One region of the Micromonospora vulcania genome, then DNA from elsewhere that is predicted to be linked to it. Evidence: predicted binding sites of a transcription regulator. Region 1 holds the regulator's gene; each other region holds the start of a gene.
What was found. Region 1 encodes HrcA, which represses chaperone genes, less so after heat shock. Its sites were predicted from a motif close to GGTTNGCACNCTCNNNNNGAGNGTGCNAACC; they were not measured.
Positions count from the first base shown of each region.

Region 2: a site for HrcA is predicted at 5,821-5,851, ahead of groES (co-chaperone GroES). Genes of this name have one in related genera too.
Region 3: a site for HrcA is predicted at 5,094-5,124, ahead of groL (chaperonin GroEL). Genes of this name have one in related genera too.

Region 1 covers NZ_JBHSQS010000023.1:9,505-18,975, forward strand. Annotated here, with positions in the region: gene ACFQGL_RS26705 (PhoH family protein) at 1-270, opposite strand, end outside; gene ACFQGL_RS26710 (serine hydrolase domain-containing protein) at 402-1,793, opposite strand; gene ACFQGL_RS26715 (histidine triad nucleotide-binding protein) at 1,790-2,149, opposite strand; gene ACFQGL_RS26720 (SDR family NAD(P)-dependent oxidoreductase) at 2,243-3,004, shown strand; gene ACFQGL_RS26725 (16S rRNA (uracil(1498)-N(3))-methyltransferase) at 3,260-3,994, opposite strand; gene dnaJ (molecular chaperone DnaJ) at 4,018-5,163, opposite strand; gene hrcA (heat-inducible transcriptional repressor HrcA) at 5,237-6,259, opposite strand; gene ACFQGL_RS26740 (DUF4870 domain-containing protein) at 6,459-7,097, shown strand; gene hemW (radical SAM family heme chaperone HemW) at 7,167-8,390, opposite strand; gene ACFQGL_RS26750 (enoyl-CoA hydratase-related protein) at 8,410-9,195, shown strand; gene ACFQGL_RS26755 (SDR family NAD(P)-dependent oxidoreductase) at 9,249-9,471, opposite strand, start outside.
Region 2 covers NZ_JBHSQS010000001.1:316,060-325,530, reverse strand. Annotated here, with positions in the region: gene ACFQGL_RS01640 (DUF5319 domain-containing protein) at 1-303, shown strand, start outside; gene ACFQGL_RS01635 (helix-turn-helix transcriptional regulator) at 457-1,281, opposite strand; gene ACFQGL_RS01630 (WhiB family transcriptional regulator) at 1,532-1,915, shown strand; gene ACFQGL_RS01625 (molybdopterin-dependent oxidoreductase) at 1,991-3,559, opposite strand; gene groL (chaperonin GroEL) at 3,662-5,302, opposite strand; gene groES (co-chaperone GroES) at 5,373-5,687, opposite strand; gene ACFQGL_RS01610 (THUMP-like domain-containing protein) at 5,964-7,151, shown strand; gene ybaK (Cys-tRNA(Pro) deacylase) at 7,162-7,641, shown strand; gene ACFQGL_RS01600 (sugar ABC transporter substrate-binding protein) at 7,907-9,004, shown strand; gene ACFQGL_RS01595 (ATP-binding cassette domain-containing protein) at 9,034-9,471, shown strand, end outside.
Region 3 covers NZ_JBHSQS010000010.1:250,726-260,196, reverse strand. Annotated here, with positions in the region: gene ACFQGL_RS19075 (S8 family serine peptidase) at 1-1,880, shown strand, start outside; gene ACFQGL_RS19070 (GNAT family N-acetyltransferase) at 1,961-2,896, shown strand; gene ACFQGL_RS19065 (hypothetical protein) at 2,973-3,218, shown strand; gene groL (chaperonin GroEL) at 3,277-4,899, opposite strand; gene ACFQGL_RS19055 (hypothetical protein) at 5,172-6,449, opposite strand; gene ACFQGL_RS19050 (cold-shock protein) at 6,553-6,756, opposite strand; gene ACFQGL_RS19045 (GNAT family N-acetyltransferase) at 7,077-7,607, shown strand; gene paaN (phenylacetic acid degradation protein PaaN) at 7,732-9,405, opposite strand; gene ACFQGL_RS19035 (GNAT family N-acetyltransferase) at 9,455-9,471, opposite strand, start outside.

The sequences.
Region 1 (9,471 bases):
GGTACGCCGGACGGCGTCAGTGGTCAGGGTCTCGCCTTTCTCGATGAGTTCGAGCAGCTCACTGAAGACCCGCTCGGCAAGGGCGTTGTCCGAGGCCACACCGGTGATGGTGATCTCGTTGCCACGGACGTGCACGTCACTGGTGACCGAACGTTCGACGAGCCGCAGGATCTCGTCGCCTGCGCCGAGCAGATTGACCATGATCTTCGAGTCGGGCACGGTGATCCTGGTCTGCACCCGGGGCGGGCCGGGAGGTGGGGTGCCGGTCATAGGTTGGGCCGAAAGGCCCTGCGCACCTGCTCTCGATCTCGGCGCCGGCCCTGCTGGCGCGGCGTGCGGACGTTACACCCATCGTATCCGTTCAACCCAGCCCGCATCGCGCCCATTTCCGCTGGCTGCGATCAACTCCCGGCCCGGAAGTCGTACCCCTCGAAGGTCTCCTGGTGGCGGGTGAACCGGTAGGTCGCCCAGTGCATCCGGACCACCGCGCCGGCCTCGTCCCGGGTCAGTCGCAGCAGCTCGCCGGCCTCCCGGCCGGAGACCGTGCGGAACACGTCCGGACGGTCCGGCAGCGGCGTGAAGACCGCCGGCGGGCGCCCCGGCGGATCACCGACCCCGCGGGCCCGCAGGCTGCCGTCGTGCCACGAGAAGGCGTACTCGAAACCCTCGCCCCACCAGCGGCCGAGCAGCCCGCGCAGGTCCGCCGGGGCGGGCGGGCCGGGCCGCCATGGTTCGACCTCGGCCGGGTCGTGCTCGACCGCCGCCGCCAAGAGCCGGTGCGGCAGATCGAACAGTTCGGTTGCCGTACCGGACGAGCCGAGCACCGCGGCACCCATCGCGCCGGCCGTGCCGTCCCCACCGCGCCGGCCGTAGACGGCGGCCAGGAAGCCGGGCATCGCGCCGTCGTGCCCGACGTGTACGACCCGCTCGCCCTGCGGGATGAGGATCAGCCCGAGCCCGAAGCCGGCACCCCAGAGCGTCTCGTCGGTGGTGGTCAGGGGCCACCGCATCTCGTCCAGGGTCCCGGGGGCGAGCACCAGGCCGGCCGGGTCGAGCGCCGCCGGATCGGCGAGGAACGCCGCCCAGCGGGCCATGTCGGTCGCGGTGCTCCAGAGTTGGGCGGCCGGGCCGACCGCGCCGAAGTCGGTCGGCGGCTCCGGATGCGCCTCGTCCGAGTACGCGTCGACCAGGAACCCGGTGGTCGCCGCCGGCCCGGGGATGGCCGTGGTGTCGGTGAGCTTCAGCGGGTTCAGCACCCGCTCGGCGAGCACCTCGGCCCAGGAGCCGCCGCGCAGCCGGGCGACCAGTTGCCCGAGCACGGCCAGGCCCAGGTTGGAGTAGTGGAAGCGGCGGGCCGGCGGAAGCACCCGCTCGGCCCGGTCCAGCTCGGCCACCAGCTTCTCGGCGTCCGGGGCGTGCAGGGTGTCCCACACGTCGCCGAAGGGCTCGCGTTGCAGGCCGGCGGTGTGCGACAGCAGTCGGCGTACGGTCAGCTCGCCGTGCGCCGGCAGGTCCAGGTGCCGGCCCACCGGGTCGTCCAGGTCCAGCAGCCCGTCGTCCCGGCACTGAAGGGCGAGCACGGCGGTGAAGGTCTTGGTGACCGAGCCGATCCGGAACTGCGTCTGCGGCCCCACCGTGTTGCCGGTGCCGCCGACGGTGCAGGTCCAGAGCGGCCGGTCGGCCCGGTGCAGCGCCGCCGACACCGCCGGTACCCGGGCGTCGGCCTGCACCCGCCGGACCAGCCGGCCCAGCCGCTGTGCCACCCCGGCGTTCAGCTCCGGGCCAGCGCTCACGCCAGGTCCCGGGCGAGCATCGGGCCCAGCGGGGCACCACCGAGCAGGTGCGCGTGCACGTGGAACACCTCCTGGCCGCCGTACGCCCCGGTGTTGAACATCAGCCGGAAACCGTCGCCGAGCAGCCCCTCGTCCTCGGCCACCGCGGCGGCCGTGGCCAGCACCTCACCGGCCAACGCCGGGTCACCCTGCGCGAGAGTCGCGACGTCGGCGTAATGCTCCTTCGGGATGACCAGCACGTGCACCGGCGCCTTCGGGCCGATGTCCCGGAAGGCGAGGGTGGTGGCGGTCTCCCGAACCACGGTGGCCGGGATCTCCCCGGCGACAATGCGGCAGAACAGGCAGTCGGATCCCATCGGAGCAGTGTAAGGAAGGGCCCCTTGCTAACGCCTCCGGTAGAGGAAGGGTCCCTTCCTAACATTCGATCCGTCTGCGGCACGATGGCCGACATGACGAATCGAGCCGTACTGGTGACCGGGGCCTCGCGCGGTATCGGGCGGGCGGTGGCGACGGCCTTCGCGGCCGGTGGCGACCGGGTGGCGATCCATCACCGCGACTCCGCCGACGCGGCCGACGAGCTCCGCGCCCAACTGCCGGGCTCGGGGCACGTGGTGGTCCGCGCCGACCTCACCGACCCGGACGCGGTCCGGGTCATGGTGGACCGGGCCGCCGAGCTGCTGGGCGGGCTGGACGTGCTGGTCAACAACGCCGGAGTGTACGGCGACCGGGACGACCCGCACCCGATCTTCGGCGCGTCCTACGAGCAGTGGCAGCGGCGCTGGCGGCAGGTGCTGGAGACCAACCTGACCGGTGCCGGCAACGTCATCTGGTGCGCCGCCCAGCACATGCGCGAACGCGGCGGCCGGATCGTCAACGTCTCGTCCCGGGGCGCTTTCCGCGGCGAGCCAGACCAGCCGGCGTACGGCGCCAGCAAGGCGGGGTTGAACGCGCTCGGTCAGTCGCTGGCCGTGGCGCTCGCGCCGTACGGCATCGCGGTCGCCACCGTCGCCCCGGGCTTCGTGGCGACCGACATGACCACCGAGCACCTGCGTGGCGAGCGGGGTGCGGCGATCCGGGCGCAGAGCCCCTTCGACCGCGTGGCCCAGCCCGAGGAGATCGCCGCCGCGGTGCACTGGCTGGCCTCGCCCCAAGCCGAGTGGGCGTCAGGCACGATAGTCGACCTGAACGGCGCCTCCTACCTCCGCACCTAACCCGCCGCCCCGCACGCCCCGCCCCGGCGCCTCGTCGATCTAGGGCATATCGTCGCTGCTAGAGATCCACTGACAGCGATATGCCCTAGATCGACGGGGAGAGCGCGGGAGCGCGGGAGCGCGGAGAGCGGGGAGAGCGCGGGAGCGCGGAGAGCGGGGAGAGCGCGGGAGCGCGGAGAGCGGGGAGAGCGCGGGAGCGGGGAGAGCGGGGGCGCGCGGGCGCGAGGGGAGCGCGGGGGCCGGGCCGGGGGTGGGTTACCAGCGGGTTAGGCGGGTGGCTAGCACTGCTAGGGCTGCTACCCCGGCTGTGGAGGTGCGCAGCACCGCTGGTCCTAGTCGTACCGGCCGGCCGCCGGCCTCGCGGAACGCGGTCAGCTCGGCCGGGTCGATGCCACCCTCTGGGCCCACCACCAGGACGATCTCCCCGGCGGTCGGCAGTTCGGCGGTGGTCAGCCGCTCGTCGGCCTCCTCGTGCAGCACGAACCCGGCGGCGGCCCCGGCGATCCGACGGGCCACTGTCGCGGTGGACTCGTCCGGCGCCCCGGCCACCACCGGCAGCCAGGGCCGGCGGGCCTGCTTGGCCGCCTCCCGTGCGGTGGCCACCCACTTCTCCCGGGCCCGTACGCCCCGGTCGCCGCGCCACTGGGCCACCGAGCGGGCCGCCGCCCAGGGCACGATCTCGTCCACCCCGACCTCGGTCATCGCCTGCACGGCCAGCTCACCCCGGTCGCCCTTGGCGATGCCCTGCACGACCACCAACCGGGGTACGGGCGCGTCCGCGTACCCCCGGGAGGTGATGGTGAGTTCCAGGCTGCCCCGGCCGACGGCGGTGACCTCGGCGGCGGCCGTGCCGCCCCGGCCGTCGGCGAGCAGCAACTCCTCGCCGACCCGCAGCCGCTGCACGGTGGCGGCGTGGTGCCCCTCGGGACCGCCGAGGGTCAGCGCATCGGCGGTGGGCAATGACTCGACCAGGAACAGCGGCGCGGACACGATGATCAGGCTAGCCGTCGGGGTCAGGCGTGGCCGTTGAACGCGTCGCGCATCCGGGAGAAGAAGCCGCCCTGCTTGGACAGCTCCGCGACCTCCTCGCCCCGGGTCTTGGCGAAGTCGCGCAGCATCCGCTCCTGGTCGGGGTCGAGCTTGGTGGGCGTACGGACGTCCAGGTGCACGTAGAGGTCACCTCGGCCGGTGCCGCGCAGGTGCGGCACACCCCGGGCGCGCAGCCGCAGGGTGCTGGCCGGCTGGGTGCCGGCCTTGACGTCGACCGTCTCCTCGCTGTCCAGCGTCTTGATGGTCAGCCGGGTGCCCAGGGCCGCCGCCGTCATCGGCACGGTGACCCGGCAGTGCAGGTCGTCGCCCTTGCGGGAGTACACGTCGTGCGGCCGCTCGTGGATCTCGACGTAGAGGTCGCCAGCAGTGCCGCCGCCCGGGCCCACCTCACCCTGCTGCGCCAGCCGGATCCGCATGCCGTCCTCGACGCCGGCCGGGATCTTGACGGTGAGCGAGCGGCGGGTGCGCACCCGACCGTCGCCGGCGCAGGTGGGGCAGGGGTGCGGGATGGTGGTGCCGTAGCCCTGGCAGACGGTGCACGGGCGGGCCGAGACCACCTGACCGAGGAAGGTGCGCTGCACCGACTGCACCTCGCCCCGGCCGCCGCAGGCCTCGCAGGTGGCCAGGTGGGTGCCGGCCGCCGTGCCGGCGCCGGAGCAGGTGGTGCAGAGCACCGCGGTGTCGACGGTGATCGGCGCCTCGACGCCGAACGCCGTCTCGTGCAGGTCCAGTTCGAGCCGCAGGATCGCGTCGGCGCCCGGCCTGGTACGCGGACGCGGGCCACGCGCGCCACCGCCCGCGCCGCCGAAGAACGCGTCCATGATGTCCTGGAACCCGACGAACGGGCCGGCGCCGCCCGGACCACCCGGGCCGCCCGCGCCGCCGCCACCCGGGGCGAGCGGGTCGCCACCCAGGTCGACGATCTGCCGCTTCCGGTCGTCCGAGAGGACCTCGTACGCGGCGTTGATGTCCTTGAACTTCTCCTGGGCCTCCGGGTCCGGATTGACATCCGGGTGGAACTGGCGCGCCAACTTGCGGTAGGCGCGCTTGATCTCGTCATCGGAGGCTTCCCGGCTCACACCGAGAATGCCGTAGTAGTCCCTGGCCACTGCGTTCCGTGTCCTCATGTTCGTCTCGCGTTGCGCCGGTCGGCGGCCGGAGCCGGCCGTCGGCCCTGACTGATCAGTTCTGGGCCAGCAACTCGCCCACGTAGCGTGCCACGGCGCGCACCGTGGCGATGGTGCCGGGGTAGTCCATCCGGGTTGGTCCCAGCACCCCCAGGCCGCCCACGATGGTGGCGCCCGGGCCGTACCCGGTGCTGACCACCGAGGCGGCGCGCAGGTTGTCGAACTCGTTCTCGTCGCCGATCAGCACCCGGGTCGTGCTCGGCTCGGTCTCACCGATGAGCTTGAGCAGCACGACCTCCTCCTCCAGCGCCTCGAGGATCGGCCGGAGCGAGCCCTGGAAGTCGAGCAGACCACCCCGGGTGAGGTTGGCGGTGCCGGCGAGCGCGATCCGCTCCTCGTGCCGCTCGACCAGCGTCTCCAGCAGCACCGAGGCGAGGGTGGTCATCATCGGACGCAGTTCGGCCGGGGCCTCGTCGACCAGCACCTGCACCAGCGGCGGCGTCTCGGACAGTCGGGCGCCGGCGAGCTTCTCGTTGATCAGCCGGCGTAGATCGGTGACGTCGTCGGCGGGCACCGGCCCGGGCAGTTCCACCAGCCGCTGCTCCACCCGCCCGGTGTCGGCGATCATCACGAGCATCAGCCGGGTGGTGGAGATCGGCACCAGCTCCAGGTGCCGGACCGAGGAGCGGGCCAGGCTCGGGTACTGCACGACGGCCACCTGCCGGGTCAACTGGGCGAGCAGCCGCACGGTGCGGTGCACCACGTCGTCGAGGTCGACCGCGCCGACCAGGAAGCGCTCGATGGCCCGGCGCTCGGCCGGGCTGAGCGGCTTGACCCGGGACAGCCGGTCGACGAAGAGCCGGTAGCCGCGGTCGGTGGGCACCCGGCCGGCACTGGTGTGCGGCTGCCGGATGTAGCCCTCCTCCTCCAGCACGGCCATGTCGTTGCGGACCGTGGCCGGGGAGACCCCGAGCTGGTGCCGCTCGACCAGCGCCTTGCTGCCGACCGGCTCCTGGGTGGAGACGTAGTCCTCGACGATCGCGCGGAGCACGGCGAGTTTGCGGTCGTCGAGACCCATTCCCCGCACCTCCTGTCGCACGTCGGCCGCCGGCTCCGTGGGCCGGCCGGGCCTTCCTGGCACTCGACTGTAACGAGTGCCAGTCTACGTCGGCAGACCCGCCAACGCGATGATCAAGGACGTCGCTGTCCGTTCAGCCGGAACGGCGCGGCGGTGTCGCTCTGGTGCGGCGTTGCCGCCTGCACCTAACGTGACATGCATGACTGAACCTCCTCGCCCTCCCGGAGCGGGAGACCCCGGCAGCTACCCGCCGGAGCCGACCTCCCCGCCGGCACCCCCGAGCTCGTCGCCCTCGGCCGAGCCACCCACCGCACCACTGTCCGGGGCACCCGGCCCGGGCGGCTATCCCCCGGCCGGTGGCTATCCGCCGCCCACCGGTGACCTTCCGCCGTCGGGCGGCTACCCTCCGCCGGGCGGCGCTCCGCCGTCGGGCGGCTACCCCACTGGCGGCTATCCGACTGGCGGCGCGTACGGCGGGCCGGGCGGCGGCTACGCCAACAACGAGGACAAGACCTGGGCGCTGGTCGCGCACTTCGGTGGCGCGGCCGGAATGATCATCAGCGCCGGCGTGCTCGGCTGGATCGCTCCGCTGGTGGCACTGCTGGCCCGGGGCAACCAGTCCCCGACGGTCCGGGCACACGCCGTGGCGGCACTCAACTTCCAGCTCATCTGGTCGGTCGTCGGCCTGGTCGGCTGGGTGCTCGCCTGCATCGTGATCGGCTTCATCCCGGTCGCGGCGGCGATCATTCTCGGCGCCGTGTTCGGCATCCTCGCCGGAATCAAGGCCAACGAGGGCCAGCTCTACCGCTACCCGCTCTCGGCCAGCTTCATCAAGTGACCCGGGCCGGCCGCTCCCCCGGCCGGTCCGGCGCACCGCCGTCGGTCCGGCCGGCGGCGGTGCGTCGGTTCAGGGCAGCAGGTCGCGGACCACGGCGTCGGCGAGCAGCCGGCCGCGCAGGGTGAGCACGGCCCGGCCGGCCGCGTGGTCGGGTGCGGCCAGCAGACCGTCGGCCAGCGCCCGCTCGGCGGCGGCCCGACCGGCCTCGTCCAGCACCGTCAGCGGCAGCCCCGAAGCGAGCCGCACCCGGAGCATCACGTCCTCCATGTGCGCCTCGTCCGCGGTGAGCACCTCCCGGGCCAGGCCCGGTGACGCCCCGGCGGCCAGGCGTTGGGCGTACGTCGTGGGGTGTTTGACGTTCCACCAGCGCACGCCGCCGACGTGGCTGTGCGCCCCCGGGCCGAGGCCCCACCAGTCCGCGCCGGTCCAGTAGAGCAGGTTGTGCCGGCACCGGGCCGCCTCGCTGCGCGCCCAGTTGGAGACCTCGTACCAGGAGAAGCCGGCCGCGTCGAGGGCAGCCTCCGCGGCCAGGTAGCGGTCCGCCGCCACGTCGTCACTGGGGTACGGCAGCTCGCCGCGGCGCATCCGGGCGGCCAGCCGGGTGCCGTCCTCCACGATGAGGGCGTACGCGCTGACGTGGTCCACCCCGGCGGCCACCACCTGCTCCAGCGAGGCGGCGAAGTCCTCGGCCCGCTCCCCCGGCGTGCCGTAGATCAGATCCAGGTTGACGTGCTCGAACCCCGCCTCGCGCGCCTCCAGGGCGGCGGCGGTGGCCCGACCCGCGCTGTGCTTGCGGTCGAGGATCGCCAGCACTCCGGGCGCGGCGGACTGCATGCCCAGCGAGATCCGGGTGTAGCCGGCTGCGCGCAGCAGCTTCAACGATTCCGGGGTGACCGACTCCGGGTTGGCCTCGGTGCTCACCTCGGCGTCGGCGGCCAGCCCCCAGGTGCGGTCGATGCCGTCCAGGATGCGGGCCAGATCGTCGGCGGGGAGCAGGGTGGGCGTGCCACCGCCGACGAAGACCGTGTCGACCCGGGGCGGCGGGCTGTCGCCGAGCACCCGGGCGGCGAGCGCCAGTTCGGCGAGCACCGTGTCGGCGTACCCCTCGCGGCTGGCACCACCGCCCAGCTCGGCCGCCGTGTAGGTGTTGAAGTCGCAGTAGCCGCAGCGGCTGGCGCAGAACGGCACGTGTACGTACACCCCGAAGCCGCGCGCGCCGACCGCGGCGGTGGCGGTGACGGGCAGCGATCCGTCGACGGGGACGGTCTCACCATCTGGAAGGACGCCGGGCATGGCCACTAGTGTGCCCGGCATGACCTCTCCCGACGTCCTCGTGCGGGTCTCCACGGCCCGTGGGGTGACCACCCTCACCCTGGACAGCCCGCACAACCGCAACGCGCTGTCCACCGGCCTGATGACCCAACTGCTGGCCGGCCTGGCCGACGCGGTGGCCGACGACACGGTCCGGGTGATCGTGCTCGACCACACCGGCCCGGTCTTCTGCTCCGGGGCGGATCTGAAGGAGACCGCCGCCGCGTACGCCAGCGGGACGGTGCCGGCCGGGATGCTGGGTGACGTGCTCGCCGCGCTCTGGGACTGCCCGAAGCCGGTGCTGGCCCGGATCGCCGGGCCGGCGCGTGCCGGCGGGCTGGGTCTGATCGCGGCCGCCGATCTGGCGGTCTGCGCCGATGCGGCGACGTTCGCCTTCACCGAGGTACGGATCGGGGTCATCCCGGCGGTGATCTCGGCGACCGTGCTGCCCCGGCTGCACCCGCGCGCCGCCGCCGAGCTCTACCTCACCGGGGACACGTTCGACGGCCGGCGGGCCGCCGAGATCGGCCTGGTCACCGCCGCAGTCCCGGCGGACGGGCTGGACGAGGCGGTGGCGCGGTACTGCGACTCACTGGTCCGCGGTGCACCCGGCGCGCTGGCCGGCGCGAAGGACCTGTTGCGCCGGCCGGGCACCGCTGAGCTGCGCGGCGAGCTGGCGCGGTTGTCCGCGCTGTCGACCGGCTACTTCCTCTCCGAGGAGGGCATCGAGGGGGTCACCGCGTTCCGCGACAAGCGCCCGGCCCGATGGGTGCCCGCGGTCGACTGACGACCGGACGGGACGCCACCCCCCCGGGGGTGGCGTCCCGGCTTCCGGTCCGGTCACCAGGCGGTCGCGCCGCCGTCGACCGGATAGTTCGCCCCGGTGATGTACGACGCCCGGTCCGAGGCGAGGAAGACCACCAGTTCGGCGACCTCCTCGGGGCGCGCGAAGCGCTTGAGGAGCGTCTTGCTGGTGATCGCGTCGCGCGCCGCCTGGTTGTCCCCGAGGTCGCGCTCGCTCGCCGGGGTGAGGATCGGTCCGGGGCTCACCGCCACCGCGCGG
Region 2 (9,471 bases), on a different contig from region 1:
GTGCTGGAGGACCTCGCCGACCTGGAGATCTACCAGGCCCTGCTGGCGCCGATCGGGGTCCGCGGCCTGGTGATCGAATGCGAGGACTGCCGGGAGCCGCACTACTTCGACTGGGACCTGCTCCGCGGCAACCTGCGGCACCTGCTCAACTCGGGTCGCCCGCGCGTGCACGAACCCGCCTACGACCCGGACCCGGACCACTACGTGACCTGGGACTACGCCCGCGGGTACGCCGACGGGGTGCACGACACCCTGACCGAGGGCACCGAGGACGAGCCGGGCACCGCCGGTTCCACCAACTGATCCTCGGGCGGGCGCGTCCCGCCGCGCTGTCCCGCCCCGCCGCTGTCCCGCCGCGCCGCAAGATCGTGCTGCAACCAGGAAGTAGTGGCTTCCCGGCGCAGGGGAGGCCACTATTTCCTGGATCGAGCGAGTTCAGTCGGTGCCGCGGGTGGGTCAGGCGACCAGGCCGGCACGGAAGCCGGCGGCCACCGCGTGTGCCCGGTCCCGGGCGCCGAGCTTGCGGAACAGCCGGCGGGCGTGCGTCTTGACGGTGTCCTCCGAGACGAACAGCTCCCGGCCGATCTCCGCGTTGCTCTTGCCCTCGGCCATGCCCAGCAACACCTGCAACTCCCGCTCGGTGAGCCCGATCGACGCCCGGGCGGGCCGGGCGCTCGGAGCGGGCCGAGCGGAATCACTCTGCTCGGCGGCCGACTCACCGGCCGCCGACTCCGCCTCGTCGTCGCCCCGCTGTACCGGCACCGACGGGACACCCGTCGAACCCTCGCCCGCGGTGGCGGAGGCGGCCCAGCCGGGCTCGCCGGAGCCACGCAGTGACGGCGCGGAACGGCCCGCTCCGCCGACCGACGCGGTGTCCCGGGCCGGATCGGTGATCCGTTGCCGGGAGGCCCGACCGGGCGCGGTGAGCAGCAGCAGGGCCTTGGCGACCGCGCTGGTCAGATCCTGGTCGACGTTCTGAATGAGGCCCCGGGCACCGGCGCTGATCGTGGCCGCCGCCGCCTCGGGCTCCTCCGTCCCGAGCAGCAGCACCGCGGCCTGCGGTGCTCGGGCCAGCACCCGGCGTACGAAGCCCGCGCTGTCCGGCCTGGTGAGGGCCGTGTCGGCCAACACCACGTCGGCCGGCCGCTCGGCCAGCCGCAGCATCACCTCGGGATCGGAGACGGCCGTACGGATGATCGCGGACAGCCCCAGCCGCGCGGCCGCAGACGTAAGGTGTTGCGCCGCGAGTGGTGTCCGAACGCACACAAGAACGGTACGCACTGTGGTCTCCTCTCCGCCAACGAGCAGACCATGACGGGGTCGCCTCGGGAGGAGGTTCCCGGCAATCTTCCGAACTTTTCCGACAGATGGGGCAAAAGCCGCAAATTCCAGGGCGTTCTCGATCACAGACGTGTGAGTTGAGGAAAGCCCGGGTACCGAGAGATCCAGGCCGGGAACGGTGCGCCTGCGCGGCCCGCCGCACGCAAGCCGGCCAAGGATCTCGCGGTGCCGCGCGGGAGGAGGGGTGCTGATGTCGAACGTACGTAGACTGCCCGGACCCATCGTCGATCTGTGGGACTGGCAGCGCCTCGGCGCCTGCCGAGGACGGGACAGCGCGCAGTTCTTCCACCCCGACGGCGAGCGGGGCTCGTCCCGGCTGCGTCGGGAGTCCAACGCCAAGTCGGTCTGCCGCGCCTGCCCGGTACGCGCCGAGTGCGCCGCACACGCGCTGTCGGTCCGCGAGCCGTACGGCGTGTGGGGCGGCTTCAGCGAGTCGGAGCGGTTGCGCCTGCTCGCCGTCGGTTGGGAGGACCTGGCCGACCGCCGGCACGCCCGAGTCGACGTGGGCCGGCTGGAGGCCCGACTGGGTCACCCGCACAAGTCGACCGTCCCGGCCCAGCGCAACGTCGCCTGATTCCGACACCCACCCTGAACACCGCGAACCGCGCCTCCACCAACCGGGGGCGCGGTTCCCGCGCGGACCCAGCGGTCAGCGGACCGTGGCGGTGATCGTGTGCCAGCCGGTGGCGCCGTCGGGGGCGACGCTCTGGGTGCGCTCGGTCTGGGTCTCGCCGGTCGCGTCGGTCGCCCGGACCTGGAGCCGGTGCTCGCCCGGTGTGGCGTCCCACCGCCACTGCCACTGCACCCAGGTGTCCACCGACACCGTCGGCGCCAGCTCCGCTTCCTGCCAGGGGCCGTCGTCGACGCGTACCTCGACCCGGCGGATGCCCCGGTGCTGCGCCCAGGCCACCCCGGCCACGGTGACCGGGCCCGTGGTGAGCCGGTTGCGCGGCCGGGGCGTGTCGATCCGCGACTGGGTCTTGATCGGCCCCTGGGCGGACCAGCCCCGCGGCACCCAGTACGCGTCGAAGTCGCTGAACCGGGTCAGCTCCAGCTCGGTCACCCACTTGCAGGCCGACACGTAGCCGTAGAGGCCCGGCACCACCATCCGGACCGGGAAGCCGTGCTCCACCGGCAGTGGTTCGCCGTTCATGCCGACCGCCAGCAGCGCGTCCCGCCCGTCGCGTAGCGCGGCCGTCGGGGTGCCGCAGGTCCAGCCGTCGACCGAACGGCCGACCACCTGGTCGGCGTCCGCCTCCGGCTCGACCTCGTCCAGCAGCTCCCGCAGGGGTACGCCGAGCCAGCGGGCGTTGCCGATCAGGTCCCCGCCCACCTCGTTCGAGACGCAGGCCAGCGTGACGTACCGCTCGACCATCGGTCGGGCCAGCAGGTCCGCGTAGCTGTACGTGCGCTCGGTACCCACCCGCCCGTGGATCCGCAGCCGCCAGGTCGCCGGGTCCACCTGCGGCACCACCAGCGCGGTGTCGATCCGGTAGAACCCGAAGTTCGGGGTGACGTAGGGCGCGAGCTGGGTCACCGAGAGGTCCACGCCAGCGGGCAGGGCCGGCGCGGGGTCGGCCGGCGCCGGCAACCGGATCGCGTCCCGGGCGGCGGACACCCCGCGTCGCCCGGCCAGCCAGTGCCCGCCGAGCCCGGCCACCGTGGCCGTGCCGAGCAGCACCCCGGTGCTGCTGAGAAAGCGCCGCCGGGACGCCGGGTCGACCCGCTCGCCCGAAGTCGCGGGCGCGGCCGACGGGGTGGGCGGGCTCCAGGGCCAGGGGTCCAGCTCCAGTGGACCCGCAATGAACAGCCAGAGCACGAGGGCACCGAGACCGCCGCCGACCAGCGACGGCAGCGCGTCGGCGAGGTCCGCGCCCGGACGGGTCAGCGCGGCGGCCACACCGAGGACGGCGAACGCCGCGATGCCGGCCAGACCGATCGTCAGGCGGCGTACCGCCAGCACGCCGAGCAGTGCGGCGAACCCGCCCAGCAGCACGGCCGTACCGACCAGCAGGGCGATCTTGTCGGCGGTGCCGAAGAGGTCGATGGCGAACTGCTTCAGCGACTGCGGGACGGCGTCGACGACCACCCCGCCAACCGCGACCAGCGGCGCCGACCGGGGGCCGGTCAGCACCGCCACCGGTTCCGCGATCCCGATCGCGACGGCTGCGGCGGTGACTCCGGCCAGCGCGGCGTACCACCGCGACGTGGTGCTCATTGGCCCAGTGTGCGCGATCTTCTCGTCCGGTTGCCATCTCGGCAGACGAACCGGGGCACACCGTCGTACGACGGTGTGCCCCGGGAGGGTGGTGCTACCGGGTCAGAAACCCGGGCCGTGCTGGTGGCCGTGACCGTGGCCGTGCCCGCCGGCGGCGGCCGGCTCGGCCTGCTCCGGCTTCTCCACCACGAGGCTCTCGGTGGTCAGCAGCAGGCCGGCGATCGACGCGGCGTTGGTGACCGCGTTGCGGGTCACCTTCACCGGGTCGATGATGCCGGCCTTGACCAGGTCGACGTACTCGCCGGTGGCGGCGTCGAGGCCGTTGCCCCACTCCTTGGTGGCGACCTTCTGCACCACGACGTAGCCGTCGTGACCGGCGTTCTGCGCGATCCAGCGCAGCGGCTCGACGAGCGCCTTGCGCACGATCGAGACGCCGACCTTCTCGTCACCGGTGAAGCCCAGGTCGTCGTCGAGCACCGGCAGGATCTGCACCAGGGCGGCGCCGCCGCCCGGGACGGTGCCCTCCTCGACCGCGGCCTTGGTCGCCGCGATGGCGTCCTCGATGCGGTGCTTGCGCTCCTTCATCTCGACCTCGGTCGCCGCGCCCACCTTGATCACGGCGATCCCGCCGGAGAGCTTCGCCAGCCGCTCGGCCAGCTTCTCCCGGTCCCAGTCGGAGTCGGAGGCCTCGATCTCCTTGCGGATCTGGGCCACCCGGTCGGCGACGTCGGCGGACTGGCCGCCACCGTCGACGATCGTGGTGTTCTCCTTGTCGACCACCACGCGCCGGGCGGTGCCCAGCACCTCCAGGCCGACCTGGTCGAGCTTGTAGCCCAGTTCCGGGGCGACCAGCTCGGCGCCGGTGGAGATCGCGATGTCCTGGAGCATCGCCTTGCGGCGGTCGCCGAAGCCCGGGGCCTTGACCGCGCAGACCTTGAGGGTCTTGCGCAGCGAGTTGACCACGAGGGTGGAGAGCGCCTGGCCGTCCACGTCCTCGGCGATGATCAGCAGCGGCTTGCTGTTCTGGAGGACCTTCTCCAGCAGCGGCAGCAGCTCCTCGATCGCCGAGATCTTCTGCGTGGTGACCAGGATGTACGCGTCCTCGAGGACGGACTCCTGGCCCTCCAGGTCGGTGACGAAGTTCGGCGAGATGAAGCCCTTGTCGAACTGGAGACCCTCGGTCACGTCCAGCTCGGTGGTGAGCGCGGAGCCCTCCTCGACGGTGATGACACCGTCGCGGCCGACCCGCTCCATCGCCTCGGCGATCAGCGCACCGATGGTGGCGTCCTGCGCGGAGATCGTCGCCACGTTCGCGATCGACTCCTGGCTGACGACCTCCACGGCCCGGCCGAGCAGCGCCTCGGAGACCTTGACGGCCGCCGCGTCGATGCCCCGCTTGAGGCCGGCCGGGTTGGTCCCGGCGGTCACGTTGCGCAGGCCCTCGCGAACCATCGCCTGCGCCAGCACGGTCGCGGTGGTGGTCCCGTCGCCGGCGACGTCGTTGGTCTTGGTCGCCACCTCCTTGACCAGCTGCGCGCCGAGGTTCTCGTAGGGGTTGGTGAGCTCGATCTCCTTGGCGATGGTCACACCATCGTTGGTGATCGTCGGCGCACCGAATTTCTTGTCCAGGACGACGTTGCGCCCGCGCGGGCCGAGGGTGACCTTGACCGCGTCCGCGAGGGCGTTGACACCGTGCTCCAGCAGGTGCCGGGCGTCGTCCGAGAAGCTCAGGATCTTCGCCATGAATGTCCCTTCGAAGCGCTATTGCCCCGGCCCGGCGAGCCGGACCGGGGCAATGGCACTGATCGGTTGCTTACTTCTCGATGACCGCGAGGACGTCGCGGGCGGAGAGCACCAGGTACTCCTCGCCGGCGTACTTGACCTCGGTGCCGCCGTACTTCGAGTAGAGGACGGTGTCGCCGACCTGAACGTCAACCGGAACCCGGTTGCCGTTGTCATCGACGCGCCCCGGGCCCACAGCGAGGACAGTGCCCTCCTGCGGCTTCTCCTTGGCGGTGTCGGGGATCACGATGCCCGACGCCGTGGTGGTCTCAGCCTCGTTCGCCTGGACCACGATGCGGTCCTCGAGCGGCTTGATCGCAACCTTGGTCGCGGTAGTCACGGGCATACCCTCCTGGGGTACTGGTTTCGTTGCTGGCCAGCGGGGCTGGCCAGCGTCAATCTGCCTCATGCCACCGGGCGGGGCCGTCGTCGCGGGTGCCGGTCCGCCTGGCGTGCGCAACCGGGTCGCGAGACCCGGAAGCTGGCACCCTCAGGGTGAGAGTGCTAATCGCAGGTTATTCCGTGGCTAGCACTCCGTCAAGGAGAGTGCCAACGCCGCGCCCGCCGTGTCGCCACCGACACCACCGTCCGGGCAGCGCGACCGGGCCGGGACAATGGGCGGGTGGATCTCGACCAGCTGGCTGCGCTGCGTACCCCCGAAGGGTCGGCCGCGCTCGCGACGGCGGCCGGACTGGCCGGCGGCGACCCACTGGCCGCGGCGTCGGCCCTGCGGGCGACCGGGGTGCCGCCCGCGCTGGCCGCCGCGTCGCTCACCCAGGCCGAGCTGCGCCACCGGGCCGTCGGCAAGTTCGGTCCGGCCGCCGCCGGGATGTTCCTCACCCGCGCCGGGCTGGAGCAGGCCACCCGCCGGGTGGTCGCCGACCGACGCGCCGCCCGGCTGTACGCGGCCGGCGTGCGCACCCTGGCCGACCTCGGGTGCGGCCTGGGCGCCGACGCACTCGCCGCCGCCCGCGCCGGCATCCGGGTGTACGGGGTGGAGGCCGACCCGGTGACCGCCGCGATGGCCGCCGCCAACGCCACCGCGGCCGGGCTGGCCGAGCGGTTCACGGTCGAGTGCGGCGACGCCACCTCCTTCGACGTCTCCCGGGTCGACGGTGTCTTCTGCGACCCGGCCCGGCGCCGGGCCGGCACCGGGCGGCGGATCTTCGACCCGCGCGCCTACTCGCCGCCGTGGGACTTCGTCACCGGGTTGGCCGAGCGGGTGCCGCACACCGTGGTGAAGGTGGCACCGGGGCTGGATCACGCGCTCATCCCGACCGGCGCCGAGGCCGAGTGGGTGAGCGTGGACGGCGACCTGGTCGAGGCCGCGCTCTGGTGCGGTGAGCTGGCTGAGGTGCCGCGCCGGGCGACCCTGCACGACTCGCACGGCGGCCGTCACCAGCTCACCGGCTCGGGTGCCGCCGAGGCGCCGGTCGGGCCGCCCCGCCGCTACCTGTACGACCCGGATCCGGCGGTGGTCCGCGCGCACCTCGTCGCCGAGCTGGCCGACGAGCTGGACGCCACCCTCGGTGACCCGAGCATCGCCTACCTCTATGCCGACCGTCCGAGCCGCACCCCGTACGCGCGCTGCCTGGAGATCACCGACGTGCTGCCGTTCTCGCTCAAACGCCTGCGGGCGCTGCTGCGGGAACGCCGGGTGGGCCGGGTGGAGATCCTCAAGCGCGGGTCGGCGCTCACCCCCGAGCAGCTCCGGCGGGACCTGCGGTTGGCCGGCGACGCGGCGGCGAGCCTGGTGCTCACCCGGGTCGCCGGGGCACCGACCGTGTTGATCGGCCGGCCGGTCGACTAGGTTCGGTGCCGTGGCGGGACAGGGCACTCCGGCGACAGCGCTGCTGACCAAGCGCGGCGTCGCGCATCGCACCCACCCGTACCGGGTGGCGGCGGACGCGCCGAACTACGGCGCGCTGGTGGCGGAGGCGCTCGGCGTGCCGCCGGAGCGGGTGTTCAAGTCACTGGTGACCGAGGTCGACGGCGAGCTCACCGTGGCCGTCGTCCCGGTGACCGGTGAACTCGACCTCAAGGCGCTCGCGGCGGCGGTCGGCGGCAAGCGGGCGGCGCTGGCCGACCGGGCGGTCGCCGAGCGGGCCACCGGCTACGTACGTGGCGGGATCAGCCCGCTCGGGCAGCGCCGACGGCTGCCCACCGTGCTGGACGACTCCGCGTTGGACCTGCCGACGATCTACGTCTCCGCCGGCCGACGCGGTCTTCAACTCGAACTCACCGCGGCGGATCTGGTCGTGCTGACCGACGCCCGGACCGCTGCGCTCCAGGCGCGCTGACCACCCGGGCCCAGCGTCGGAGGCGACGTGGCCGCGCGATCCGTCGACTCGGCACGGCGTCCCACCGCCGACCGCCGGGGCCGGTGGCGGACGGCCGGGAGAGCGATATCCGCCCAGGTGATCACCGAGTGACGGGCACGTTGCCGAACTGTTACCCCGAGGGACGAAGTCCTTGCCCCGGCGGTCTTGTGGACACGGCGGCAGCACCATACGTTGCCGGGCACAACAAACACCACGCTCCCCCACCCGGGAAAGGACCCTGCACATGCGTAAGGGGCTCCTCGCGTTCGCCACCGTGGGCCTGCTGGCCATCGGCGGCACGGCGGCCTGCGGCGACACCTTCGGCGGACTCGACCAGCCCGGCTCCGCCAAGACCCCGAAGATCGGCGTGATCCTGCCGGACAGCAAGTCCTCGGCGCGGTGGGAGGGTGCCGACCGCAGGTTCCTGGAGGAGGCGTTCCAGCGCGCGGGGGTCAAGTACGACATCCAGAACGCCCAGGGTGACAAGAGCCAGTTCCAGACCATCGCCGAGCAGATGATCACCAATGGCGTCACCACCCTGATGATCGTGAACCTGGACTCCGGCACCGGCAAGGCCGTCCTGGACAAGGCGAGGTCCCAGGGGGTGGCGACCATCGACTACGACCGCCTCACCGTGGGCGGCTCGGCGCTCTACTACGTCAGCTTCGACAACGAGGCCGTCGGCAAACTCCAGGGCGAGGGCCTGCAGAAGTGCCTGTCCGGTAAGGGCGTCCAGCAGCCGGTCGTGTCCTATCTGAACGGCTCACCGACCGACAACAACGCCAGCCAGTTGAAGAGCGGCTACGACTCGGTGCTCCAGCCGAGGTTCGACGCGGGCGAATACACCAAGGGACCGGTGGACGCCGTCCCGGACTGGGACAACGCTCAGGCTGCCACGATCTTCGAGCAACAACTGACCCAGACCGAGGGCCGGATCGACGGGGTGATCGCCGCCAACGACGGCCTGGCGAACGCCGTCATCTCGGTGCTCAAGAAGAACAAGCTCAACGGCAGGGTGCCGGTCACCGGCCAGGACGCGGACCCGCAGGGCCTGCAGAACATCCTCGCCGGCGACCAGTGCATGACGGTCTACAAGGCGATCAAGGAGCAGGCCGAGGCCGCGTCCGACCTCGCCGTCGCGGTGGCCCGGGGCAAGACCAAGGACACCGGGCAGACGGTACGCGACCCGCAGACCGGCCGGGCCGTTCCCGCCGTGCTGCTGACTCCCCGGGCCGTCTACCGGGAGGACATCGCCGACGTCATCGCGGCCGGCTTCGTCACCCGGGCCGAGGTCTGCTCCGCTGCGTACGCCAAACTCTGCGCCGACGCCGGCGTCCGCTGATCGGCCCCCCTTGTCCAAAGGAGACCCACGTGTCCGGGACACCCCTGCTGGAACTCCGTGGCATCGACAAGAGCTTTGGTCCCGTCCAGGTGCTGCGCGACGTGGCCTTCTCGGCCCACCCGGGCGAGGTGACCGCTCTCGTCGGTGACAACGGCGCCGGCAAGTCGACCCTGGTCAAGTGCATCAGCGGCATCCACCCCACCGACGCCGGTGAGTTCCTCTTCAACGGTGAGCCGGTGACCATCAGCAGCCCCCGGGACGCCGCGGCCCTCGGCATCGAGATCGTCTACCAGGACCTCGCGCTCTGCGAGAACCTCGACATCGTGCAGAACATGTTCCTCGGCCGGGAGAAGCGCAGCGGCATCGTGCTGGACGAGCCGACCATGGAGCAGATGGCCGCCGAGACCCTCGCCGGGCTCTCCGTCCGCAGCGTCACCTCGCTGCGCCAGCACGTGTCCAGCCTCTCC
Region 3 (9,471 bases), on a different contig from region 1:
GGGTGCTGGCCGCCACGCTGCTGGACCAGACCTTCTGGTCGACGTTCGCGGTCGGTCATCCGCCTCGACCGGCCCGACTGGTGCTGGTCGGTGGCCTGGTCGCCGGGGTGGCGCTGCTACTGCTCGCCGCCGGAACCGGCCAGTCCGGCGCGCAACTGCCCGCACTGCTGACCCTGCCACCGGTGGGTTTCGCGCTGGCCGCCCTGCGGGCCGCGACCTGGCGGCCCGCCCCCGCCGGGGCGCCGGACCCGGCGGACGCCGTACGTGCCGGCCGGTCCGCGATCGGCTGGCTGGTGGGCCTGACCGCGCTCGGCCCGCTCGCCTTCACCGACCCGGAAGAGATCACCCTGCTGCTGGTCGGCACCCGCGACGTGCCGTTCTGGGTGGCGACCGCCGCCGTCGCCGGGCTCGCCGTCGCGGTCCTGGTCGCCATCGGGTACGCGGTGCTGCTGGCCCGGCCGACGGCCCGTACCCCGAGTCGTCGCGTTGCCGCGCTGGCCGCGGTGGTGCTGCTGGCGACGGTGGGCGTGGTCGACGTCGGGCCCGGTCAACCCGGCCTGTACGGCGAACGCCTGCTGGTGGTGTTGCGGGAGCAGGCCGACCTGACCGGGCTGCCGGCCGGCGCTCCGGGCCGGGCCGGGCGGGACGCCCGGGCGGCGGAGGTCTACCGGCGGCTGGTGACCACCGCCGACCGAAGCCAGGCCGACCTGCGCGGGACGCTGACCCGGCTGCGGCTCGACCCGGTGCCGTACTACCTGGTGAACGCGATCGAGGTGGACGGCGGACCGGCGGTACGGGCCTGGCTCTCGCGTCGACCGGAGGTGGCCCGGGTGCTGGTCAGCCAGCGCCTCCGCCCGCTGCCGGCACCCGCCGGACAGACCCGGGGCACCGCGCCCACGCCCACCGGCCCGGAGTGGAACATCCGCCAACTCGGCGCGGACCGGGTCTGGTCGCAGCTCGGGGTGACCGGTACGGGCATCGTGGTGGGCAGCTCGGACTCCGGCGTGGACGGCACCCACCCGGCGCTGCGGGCCGGGTTCCGCGGCGGGGACGACTCCTGGTACGACCCGTGGGACGGCACCCGGGCCCCTACCGACCAGGGCGGGCACGGCACACACACGGTGGGCAGCGCGGTGGGTCGGGGCGGCATCGGGGTCGCACCGGACGCCCAGTGGGTGGGCTGCGTCAACCTGGACCGCAACCTGGGCAGCCCGGCGCACTACCTGGACTGCCTCCAGTTCATGCTGGCGCCCTTCCCGGCCGGCGGGAACGCGTTCACCGACGGCCGGCCGGAGCGCGCACCGCAGGTGCTGACCAACTCGTGGGGCTGCCCGGCGATCGAGGGCTGCGACCCGGGTGCGCTGCGGCCGGCCACCGCGGCGCTGGACGCCGCCGGGATCTTCGTGGTCGCCGCCGCCGGCAACACCGGCCCGTGGTGCGCGTCGATCGACGACCCGCCGGCGCCGTACCCGGACGTGCTGACCGTGGGCGCGGTGGACGCGCAGCGCCGGGTGGCCGAGTTCTCCTCCCGAGGGCCGGTTGCTGGTGGGCCGAACAAGCCGGACGTGCTGGCACCGGGCGTGAACGTGGTGTCGGCCATGCCGGGCGGCGGATACTCCGCACTCGACGGCACCTCGATGGCGACCCCGCAGGTGGCCGGGGTGGTCGCGCTGATGTGGTCGGCGAACCCGGCGCTGGTCGGTGACCTGGCCCGGACCCGGCAGATCCTGCGGGACACCGCGACTCCGGCCGAGCCGACCTACCGCACCCGCAACCCGTCGGACGCCTGCGGCGGTCCGGCGAACGTCACCGGAGCCGGCCAGGTCGACGCCTACGCCGCCGTGCAAGCCGCCCAGCGGCAAGGAAGGGCACCTTATTAACGCCTGCGGTTGTACAGGGGGCCCTTCCTAACACGATGGGGGATCCTGGACCGACACCCGGTCATCTAGGGTCGGCGACCATGGATGCCGAGATCACCATCACCGAGCTGACCCTCGACCAGGCACCCGCCGTGGTGCGGCTCTGCGAACGAGCACTCGACCTGCCGGAGGACGCCGCCGAGGCGGGAGCCGTGGTGGACACGCTCTGGCCCCGGGCCGCCTCCGACCGGCCGGTGGTCGCGCTGGGCGCGTACCGGGGGACGGACCTGGTGGGGGTGCTGCTCTGCTCGGTGCCGTCGTCCGACCCCGGCCTCGGGCACGTGGACCTGGTCGCGGTGCTGCCGGATCAGCGCCGCCGGGGCGTCGGCCGGGTGCTGGTGGAGCGGGCCGAGCGGGTGCTCGCCGAGCGCGGCGCGACCGAGGTGCTGCTGGCCGGGAACCCGCCCTACTACGCCTGGCCGGGCATCGACGTGCGCTACACGCCAGCGGTGTGCGCCGCACTGGCGCTCGGCTACCAGCAGGACCGGACCGCCTGGAACATGACGGCCGACCTGTCGTACGACGGGTCGAAGGCACTGCGGTCCACCGAGGCGACGGAACGGCGGCTCGCCGAGCAGGGCATCGCCGTACGCCGGGCCGAGCCGGCGGACCTGCCGGCGCTGGTCGCGTTCGCCCGATCCACCTTCGGTGGCACATGGGACGGCGAGCTGTCCGAATCGGTGGGCCGCGACGGCGCCGGTTGCCACCTGGCGGAGCGGGACGGTGAGGTGCTCGGCTTCGCCGCGTACGGGTCGTCCCGGCCGAGCTGGTTCGGGCCGATGGGCACCGCGCCGGCCGCCGAGGGGTCGGGCATCGGCGGGGTGCTGCTGCGTCGCTGCCTGCAGGATCAGCGGGCGGCGGGGTTGGACCGGGCACAGATCGGCTGGGTCGGGCCGGTGCCGTTCTATTCGGGCAGCGCGGGTGCCCGGATCGAGCGGGTCTTCTTTCTGTACCGACGGACCGTGTCGACACTATAACCGGCAAATGGGACATTGATCCATTCGCCCCCGAGGGCCATCGATGCCCCCTACCGTTTTGGTAGAGGAGGCAGCCATGACCACGGATGACGACCAGACCGAGGACGGCCCGCCCGTCACCTGGAAACCGGTCGGCGAACTCCCCGGCCAACTGCCGTTCGACCGGCTCGACTACGGCGACGCCGAACAGTTGGCCGAAATGACCGCCGACGGCGAGGCGGTGGTCGAGGAGTCGCAGGAGATGGTGGACGCGCCGATCCAACTCCCGCCGCCGTACGGCCGGGCGCACAAGCGGCGTAACCAGCGCCCGCTACCTACCTGACGAAAAACGGGGCGGACCGCGAAAGCGGCCCGCCCCGTTCCGTATCGGAAATCTGGACTCAGAAGTCCATGTCCCCGCCACCCGGACCAGCCGGGGCGGCCGGGGTCTTCTCCGGCTTGTCCGCCACGACGGCCTCGGTGGTGAGGAAGAGCGCCGCGATGGAAGCGGCGTTCTGCAGCGCCGACCGGGTCACCTTGGCCGGGTCGATGATGCCCGCGGCCAGCAGGTCGACGTACTCGCCGTTGGCGGCGTTGAGGCCGTGACCCGCTTCGAGGTTACGGACCTTCTCCACCACGACGCCGCCCTCGAGGCCGGCGTTGACGGCGATCTGCCGCAGCGGGGCGTCCAGCGCCACCTTGACGATGTTGGCACCGGTCGCCTCGTCGCCGACCAGGTCCAGCTTGTCGAAGGCGGTCTTGCCGGCCTGCACCAGCGCGACGCCACCACCCGGGACGATGCCCTCCTCGACGGCAGCCTTCGCGTTGCGAACGGCGTCCTCGATGCGGTGCTTGCGCTCCTTCAGCTCGACCTCGGTGGCCGCGCCGACCTTGATCACCGCAACGCCGCCGGCCAGCTTGGCCAGCCGCTCCTGCAGCTTCTCCCGGTCGTAGTCGGAGTCGCTCTTGTCGATCTCGGCCCGGATCTGGTTGACCCGACCCTGGATCTGCTCGGCGTCGCCGGCACCGTCGACGATGGTGGTCTCGTCCTTGGTCACCACGACCTTGCGGGCGTGGCCCAGCATGTCGACGCCGACGGCGTCGAGCTTGAGGCCGACCTCCTCGCTGATGACCTGGCCACCGGTGAGGATGGCGATGTCGGTCAGCATGGCCTTGCGGCGGTCACCGAAGCCCGGCGCCTTGACGGCGACCGACTTGAAGGTGCCCCGAACCTTGTTGACCACCAGGGTGGCCAGGGCCTCGCCCTCCAGGTCCTCGGCGATGATCAGCAGCGGCTTGCCCGACTGCATGACCTTCTCCAGGATCGGGAGCAGGTCCTTCACCGACGAGATCTTGCTGTTGACGATCAGGATGTACGGGTCGTCGAAGACGGCCTCCATACGCTCCGGGTCGGTCATGAAGTAGGCCGAGATGTAGCCCTTGTCGAAGCGCATACCCTCGGTGAGCTCCAGCTCCAGCCCGAAGGTGTTGCTCTCCTCGACGGTGATGACGCCTTCCTTGCCGACCTTGTCCATCGCCTCGGCGATGATCTCGCCGACGGTGCTGTCGCCAGCGGAGATGGAGGCGGTGGAGGCGATCTGCTCCTTGGTCTCGATGTCCTTGGCGAGCTTGGACAGCTCCTCCGAGACACTCGCGACCGCAGCCTCGATGCCCCGCTTCAGGGCCATCGGGTTGGCGCCAGCGGCCACGTTGCGCAGGCCCTCGCGAACCAGGGCCTGGGCCAGGACGGTCGCCGTCGTCGTGCCGTCACCGGCAACGTCGTCGGTCTTCTTGGCGACCTCCTTGACCAGCTCAGCGCCGATCTTCTCGTACGGGTCCTCGAGCTCGATCTCCTTGGCGATGCTCACACCATCGTTGGTGATGGTGGGGGCACCCCACTTCTTCTCGAGCACGACGTTGCGGCCCTTGGGGCCGAGGGTCACCTTAACGGCGTCGGCGAGCTGGTTCATGCCCCGCTCGAGGCCGCGGCGCGCCTCTTCGTCGAACGCGATCATCTTGGCCATACGGCGTTGTCCTCCTGGACACTCACGGGCCACCCGAGTGTGTGTCCCGGATGGGCCGCCTGGTGTACGCACCTTGGGACGTCGCCACCTGGCGACGACGACGTCCTTCGGCCGGGCCGGATAGCCCGCGACGACCGGCCATGTGTCACCCCGGCGTCTCCACGCCGGTGCGACCCTGGCCCCACCGTCCCGACCATTGGCACTCACGGTATGCGAGTGCCAATGACTTGTTTAGCACTCTCCCCTGCCGAGTGCAAGCACGATGGAGCCGCTCAGCCGAGTTCGGCGGCCAGCCCGGCGCTGTTCACCGGTGCCTCATGAGCCCGCTGCTCGGCGTACGTCACCAGCAGACCGATCAACTGGGCGAGGTGAGCCGGCAGGGCCAGCACCGCGGTGATCGCGATCACCACCACCACACCGGCCGCGGCTCCCGGCGACGCGAGCGGGTCCTCACCGAACGGAGCGGCGCCCACCGACTCCAGCACCGACGGGACCAGGGTGCCGATGATCACGGCCGCGGCCACCAGCGCCACCCGGCCGAGCAGCAGACCCAGCCGGTCGTGGAACATCCGGAACGACCGGCCGATCGGGTTCTGCCGTTCGAAGAGGTAGACCGGCCCGGCCATGCTCAGCGCGAAGGCCAGATAGATGCCCGGCAGGATGCAGAAGCAGGCGCCCACACCGATGATCACGCTGATCAGCAGGGTCCAGCCCCACAGCCCGAGCGCCCGCCGCACGCCGTAGCGCAGCGCCGTGCCGAGGTCGACCTGCTCGCCGGTCGCCTGCCGGGTGATCACCCAACTGCCGGCGGCCCAACCCACCGCCTGCACGAGTCCGAGCAGCAGGCTGCCACCGAACGCCACGGCGAAGACGGTCGCCAGCCCGGCGACGAAGTTGTCCGGCAGCCCGGCCGTCGCCGGATCAGGCCCGGCCTGGGCCGCCCACTCGGCCGACGGATCCACGCCCAGGGAGATCACCGAGAGCACCGCCGCCGGCAGCACCTGGGTGAGCAGCGCGATGGGCACCAGCAGGCGCCAGCCCCGACGTAGTGCGCCACCGCAGCGGGCGAACCAGCCACCAATCCCGGCGCCGGGCGGAGTGACCAGGGCGTCGTTCGGGTCGAACCCGTGGCCGGGTGGATACCAGCCGACCTGCGCCCCCGGGTACCACGGCTGGCCACCGTAGGGACCGGCCCCGGGCGGGTAGCCGCCGGTGGGCGGGTACGCCCAGCCCTGCGGCGGTGAACCAGCCGTACCCCAGCCGCCCTGGGCAGGGTCCCAAGCCGGCGGCGGACCGCCCTGGCCGCCCTGGCCCCAGCCCGGCGGCGGGCCATAGCCGGGCGCGCCGGAACCCGGCGGCGGGCCCCAGCCGGGCGCGCCAGAGCCGGGCGGCGGGCCATAACCGGGCGCGCCAGAGCCGGGCGGCGGGCCATAACCGGGCTCGCCAGAGCCGGGCGGCGGGCCATAGCTGGCACCGGCCTGGTTCGGGTCGGAGGGGCCTGGTTCCCCCGGCCCGGGAGACGGCGGGGGCGGGGGTGGCTGGTCGGTCATGAACCCTCCTCAGCATCGGCTGGAACGGCTCACGATCTTCCCGGGTGTGTGCCCTCAGCGCAGCCCCGACGCGCGGGCGACCGGAGCAGGCGAGGGGGACGCCTCAGGCGACGACGCGGACCCGCTCCGCCTGCGGGCCCTTCTGGCCCTGAGCGATCTCGAACTCCACCCGCTGACCGTCGTCCAGCGCCTTGTAGCCGTCCATCTCGATCGCGGAGAAGTGGACGAACACGTCCTGGCCGCCGTCGACGGCGATGAAGCCGTAGCCCTTTTCGGCGTTGAACCACTTCACGGTGCCCTGTGCCACGGTGCACTTCCTCACTCTGCGCGGCGTTCCCTGCCGGACGCACGGCACGGGCCGGCGCCCTCGGACCACCGGTCCAGCGATCGATGACAGCCGCTGAAATGGGTGACCGAAATCGCACGCTACACGAGGAGTGACGGTCGCGCACGACCACAAATCGGGCATATTCCGATGCACCCCGAGACCATTTCCGACAGCAGTGGTCGGCACGGTTTTCGATCTCATGAATTTACGTGCGTGATTGCCGGTGGGGCGTTGGAAGCGACCCGCCGCGATCGAGTACGGCCGGAGACGTCGCGTACCTCTGTGGTAGGCATGCGGGCATGAGCACCGATCCGGGCGGCACCGCCCTACGGCAGGCGGAGATCCGTCGGATCCGGCCGGAGGACGCGGCCCGGATGCGGGCGCTGCGGCTGGAGATGCTGGCCGACGCGCCGCTGGCCTTCCTGGAGACGATCGCCGACGCCGCGGCCCGGCCACACGCCGAGTACGCCGCCCGGGTGGCGTACACCTCGCGGGGTGCGGACACCGCGCAGTTCGTGGCGGATACCGGCGGACGGTTCGCCGGGCACGCCGGTGGCACGGTCATGCCGCGCGAGCCGGGGGTGACCGTGATCTACGCCGTGTACGTCACGCCCGCCTGGCGCGGCAGCGGGCTGCTCGGCGAGTTGATCGACGGGGTGGCCGCCTGGTCGCGGGCCTGCGGCCGGCCGGAGTTGCTGCTGGAGGTGGTGGTGGGCAACGACCGCGCCTACCGGGCGTACCAGCGGCTGGGCTTCACCGACACCGGGGTACGCGTCCCGCACCCGACCATCCCCGCGCTGACCGAACTCCACATGCGCCGCCAAGCCTGACCTGCTGCGACACCGTACGCAGAAGGGTTTCCGGGGCAGCCCGCCCCGCGCAGGGATCAAGCCTGACCGCCCGGAGCGGGGCGGGCTGCCCCGGAAACCCAACCGCAACCAAAGATCAAAGACCTCAGACGGGACGCCGCGACTGCACGATCCGGAACCGGTTCGAGACGTAAGCCCCGTCGGTCAGCGCGGAGTTGGCCGCCGCGTTGGCACCGCTGCCGTGGAAGTCGGAGAACGCCGCCGACTGGTTCACGAAGACGCCGCCGGTCAGGTTGCAGGACAGGTGCACCCCGACCTCGACCGCCACCGCCTCGGTCTCGTCCAGCACCGCCTCGTCGGTGGAGTACACCCCGGCGGTCAGCGCGCCCTTCTCCCCCACCGTCCGGCGCAGCAGTTCCAGGCTGTGCGCGGTGGAGTCGGTGGCGATGGCGAACGAGATCGGCCCGAACCACTCGCGGCCGTACGTCTCGGCGTCGTCCGCGGCCAGCTTCACGATGGTCGGGGTACGCACCACCGCGTCGGCGTACGCCGGGTGGGTCACGGTCCGCGACTCCAGCACCGGCTCACCGACCTTGGTCACCTCGGCCAGCCGCTCTAGCACCCCGTCGTTGACGATGGCGCCGGTCAGCTCCACGCCCCGGGCCGGGTCGGCGGTCAGCTTGCCGACCGCCGCGGCGATCCCGCCGGCCACCTCGTCGAAGCTCTTGTGCCCCTGGTCGGTCTCGATGCCGCCGGCCGGGATGAGGATGTTCTGCGAGGTGGTGCACATCTGGCCGCTGTAGAGGGTCAGCGTGAAGCCGAGGTTGCGGCACATGCCGGCGAAGTCGTCGGTGGAGTCGATGACCACCGTGTTCAGCCCGGCCTTCTCCGTGTAGACCGCGGCCTGCCGGGCGTGCGTCTCCAGCCAGTCGCCGTACTCGGTGGAGCCGGTGAAGTCGACGATCTTCACGGACCGGTGCAGGGCCAGGTCGCTGGCGAGCTTCTCGCCGGGCGCCTCGGCGGCCAGCATGATCAGGTTCGGGTCGAAGCCGGCCTCGGCGAGCACCTCCCGGGCGTACTTCACCGTGATCGCCAGCGGCAGCACCGCGCGGGGGTGCGGCTTGACGATCACCGGGTTGCCGGTGACCAGCGAGGCGAACAGCCCGGGGTACGAGTTCCAGGTCGGGAAGGTGTTGCACCCGATCACCAGCGCCACCCCGCGCGGCACCACGTGGAACGTCTTGATCATCCGAAGCGGGTCACCCTTGCCGGCGGACTTCTCCCAGCCGGCCGTCCCCGGGTGCCGGGTCATCTCGGCGTACGCGTACGCCAGCGCCTCCAACGCCCGGTCCAGCGCGTGCGCGCCGCCGGCCTGGAAGGCCATCACGAACGCCTGCCCGCTGGTGAACTGCACCGCGTTGGCCAGCTCGAAGATGTTCTTGTGCAGCCGGTCGAGAATCTCCAGGCAGACCCCCACCCGGGCCTGCGGGCCAGCGTCCCGCCACGCGGGCAGCGCGACGGTGCCGGCGGCGACCAGCTCGTCCGCGCCGGCGTGCGGGTAACGCACCGCCAGGTCCACCCCGAAAGGGCTGGTCTCGGTGGCCACCCGGTCGCCGATGCCCGGCTGGTCGAGCGGGAAGTCGCCACCCAGGTACGCCTCGAAGGCGGCCTTGCCGTCGGCGGCGGCGCTCTCGCCGTACACCCGGGGGCTGGGTGACTCGGGATAGGCGGACCAGTAGCCCCGCTCCGTGATCGCGGTCAGCGCACGGTTGAGGGTGTCGGCGTGCCTGTCGTACAGGGGATGCGGGGTCTCCGTCATGCCGCCATCATGCCTGAGCCTGGTCGGCGAGCAGTAGCGCCAATACCCGTCAGAGGATGAGCTGCC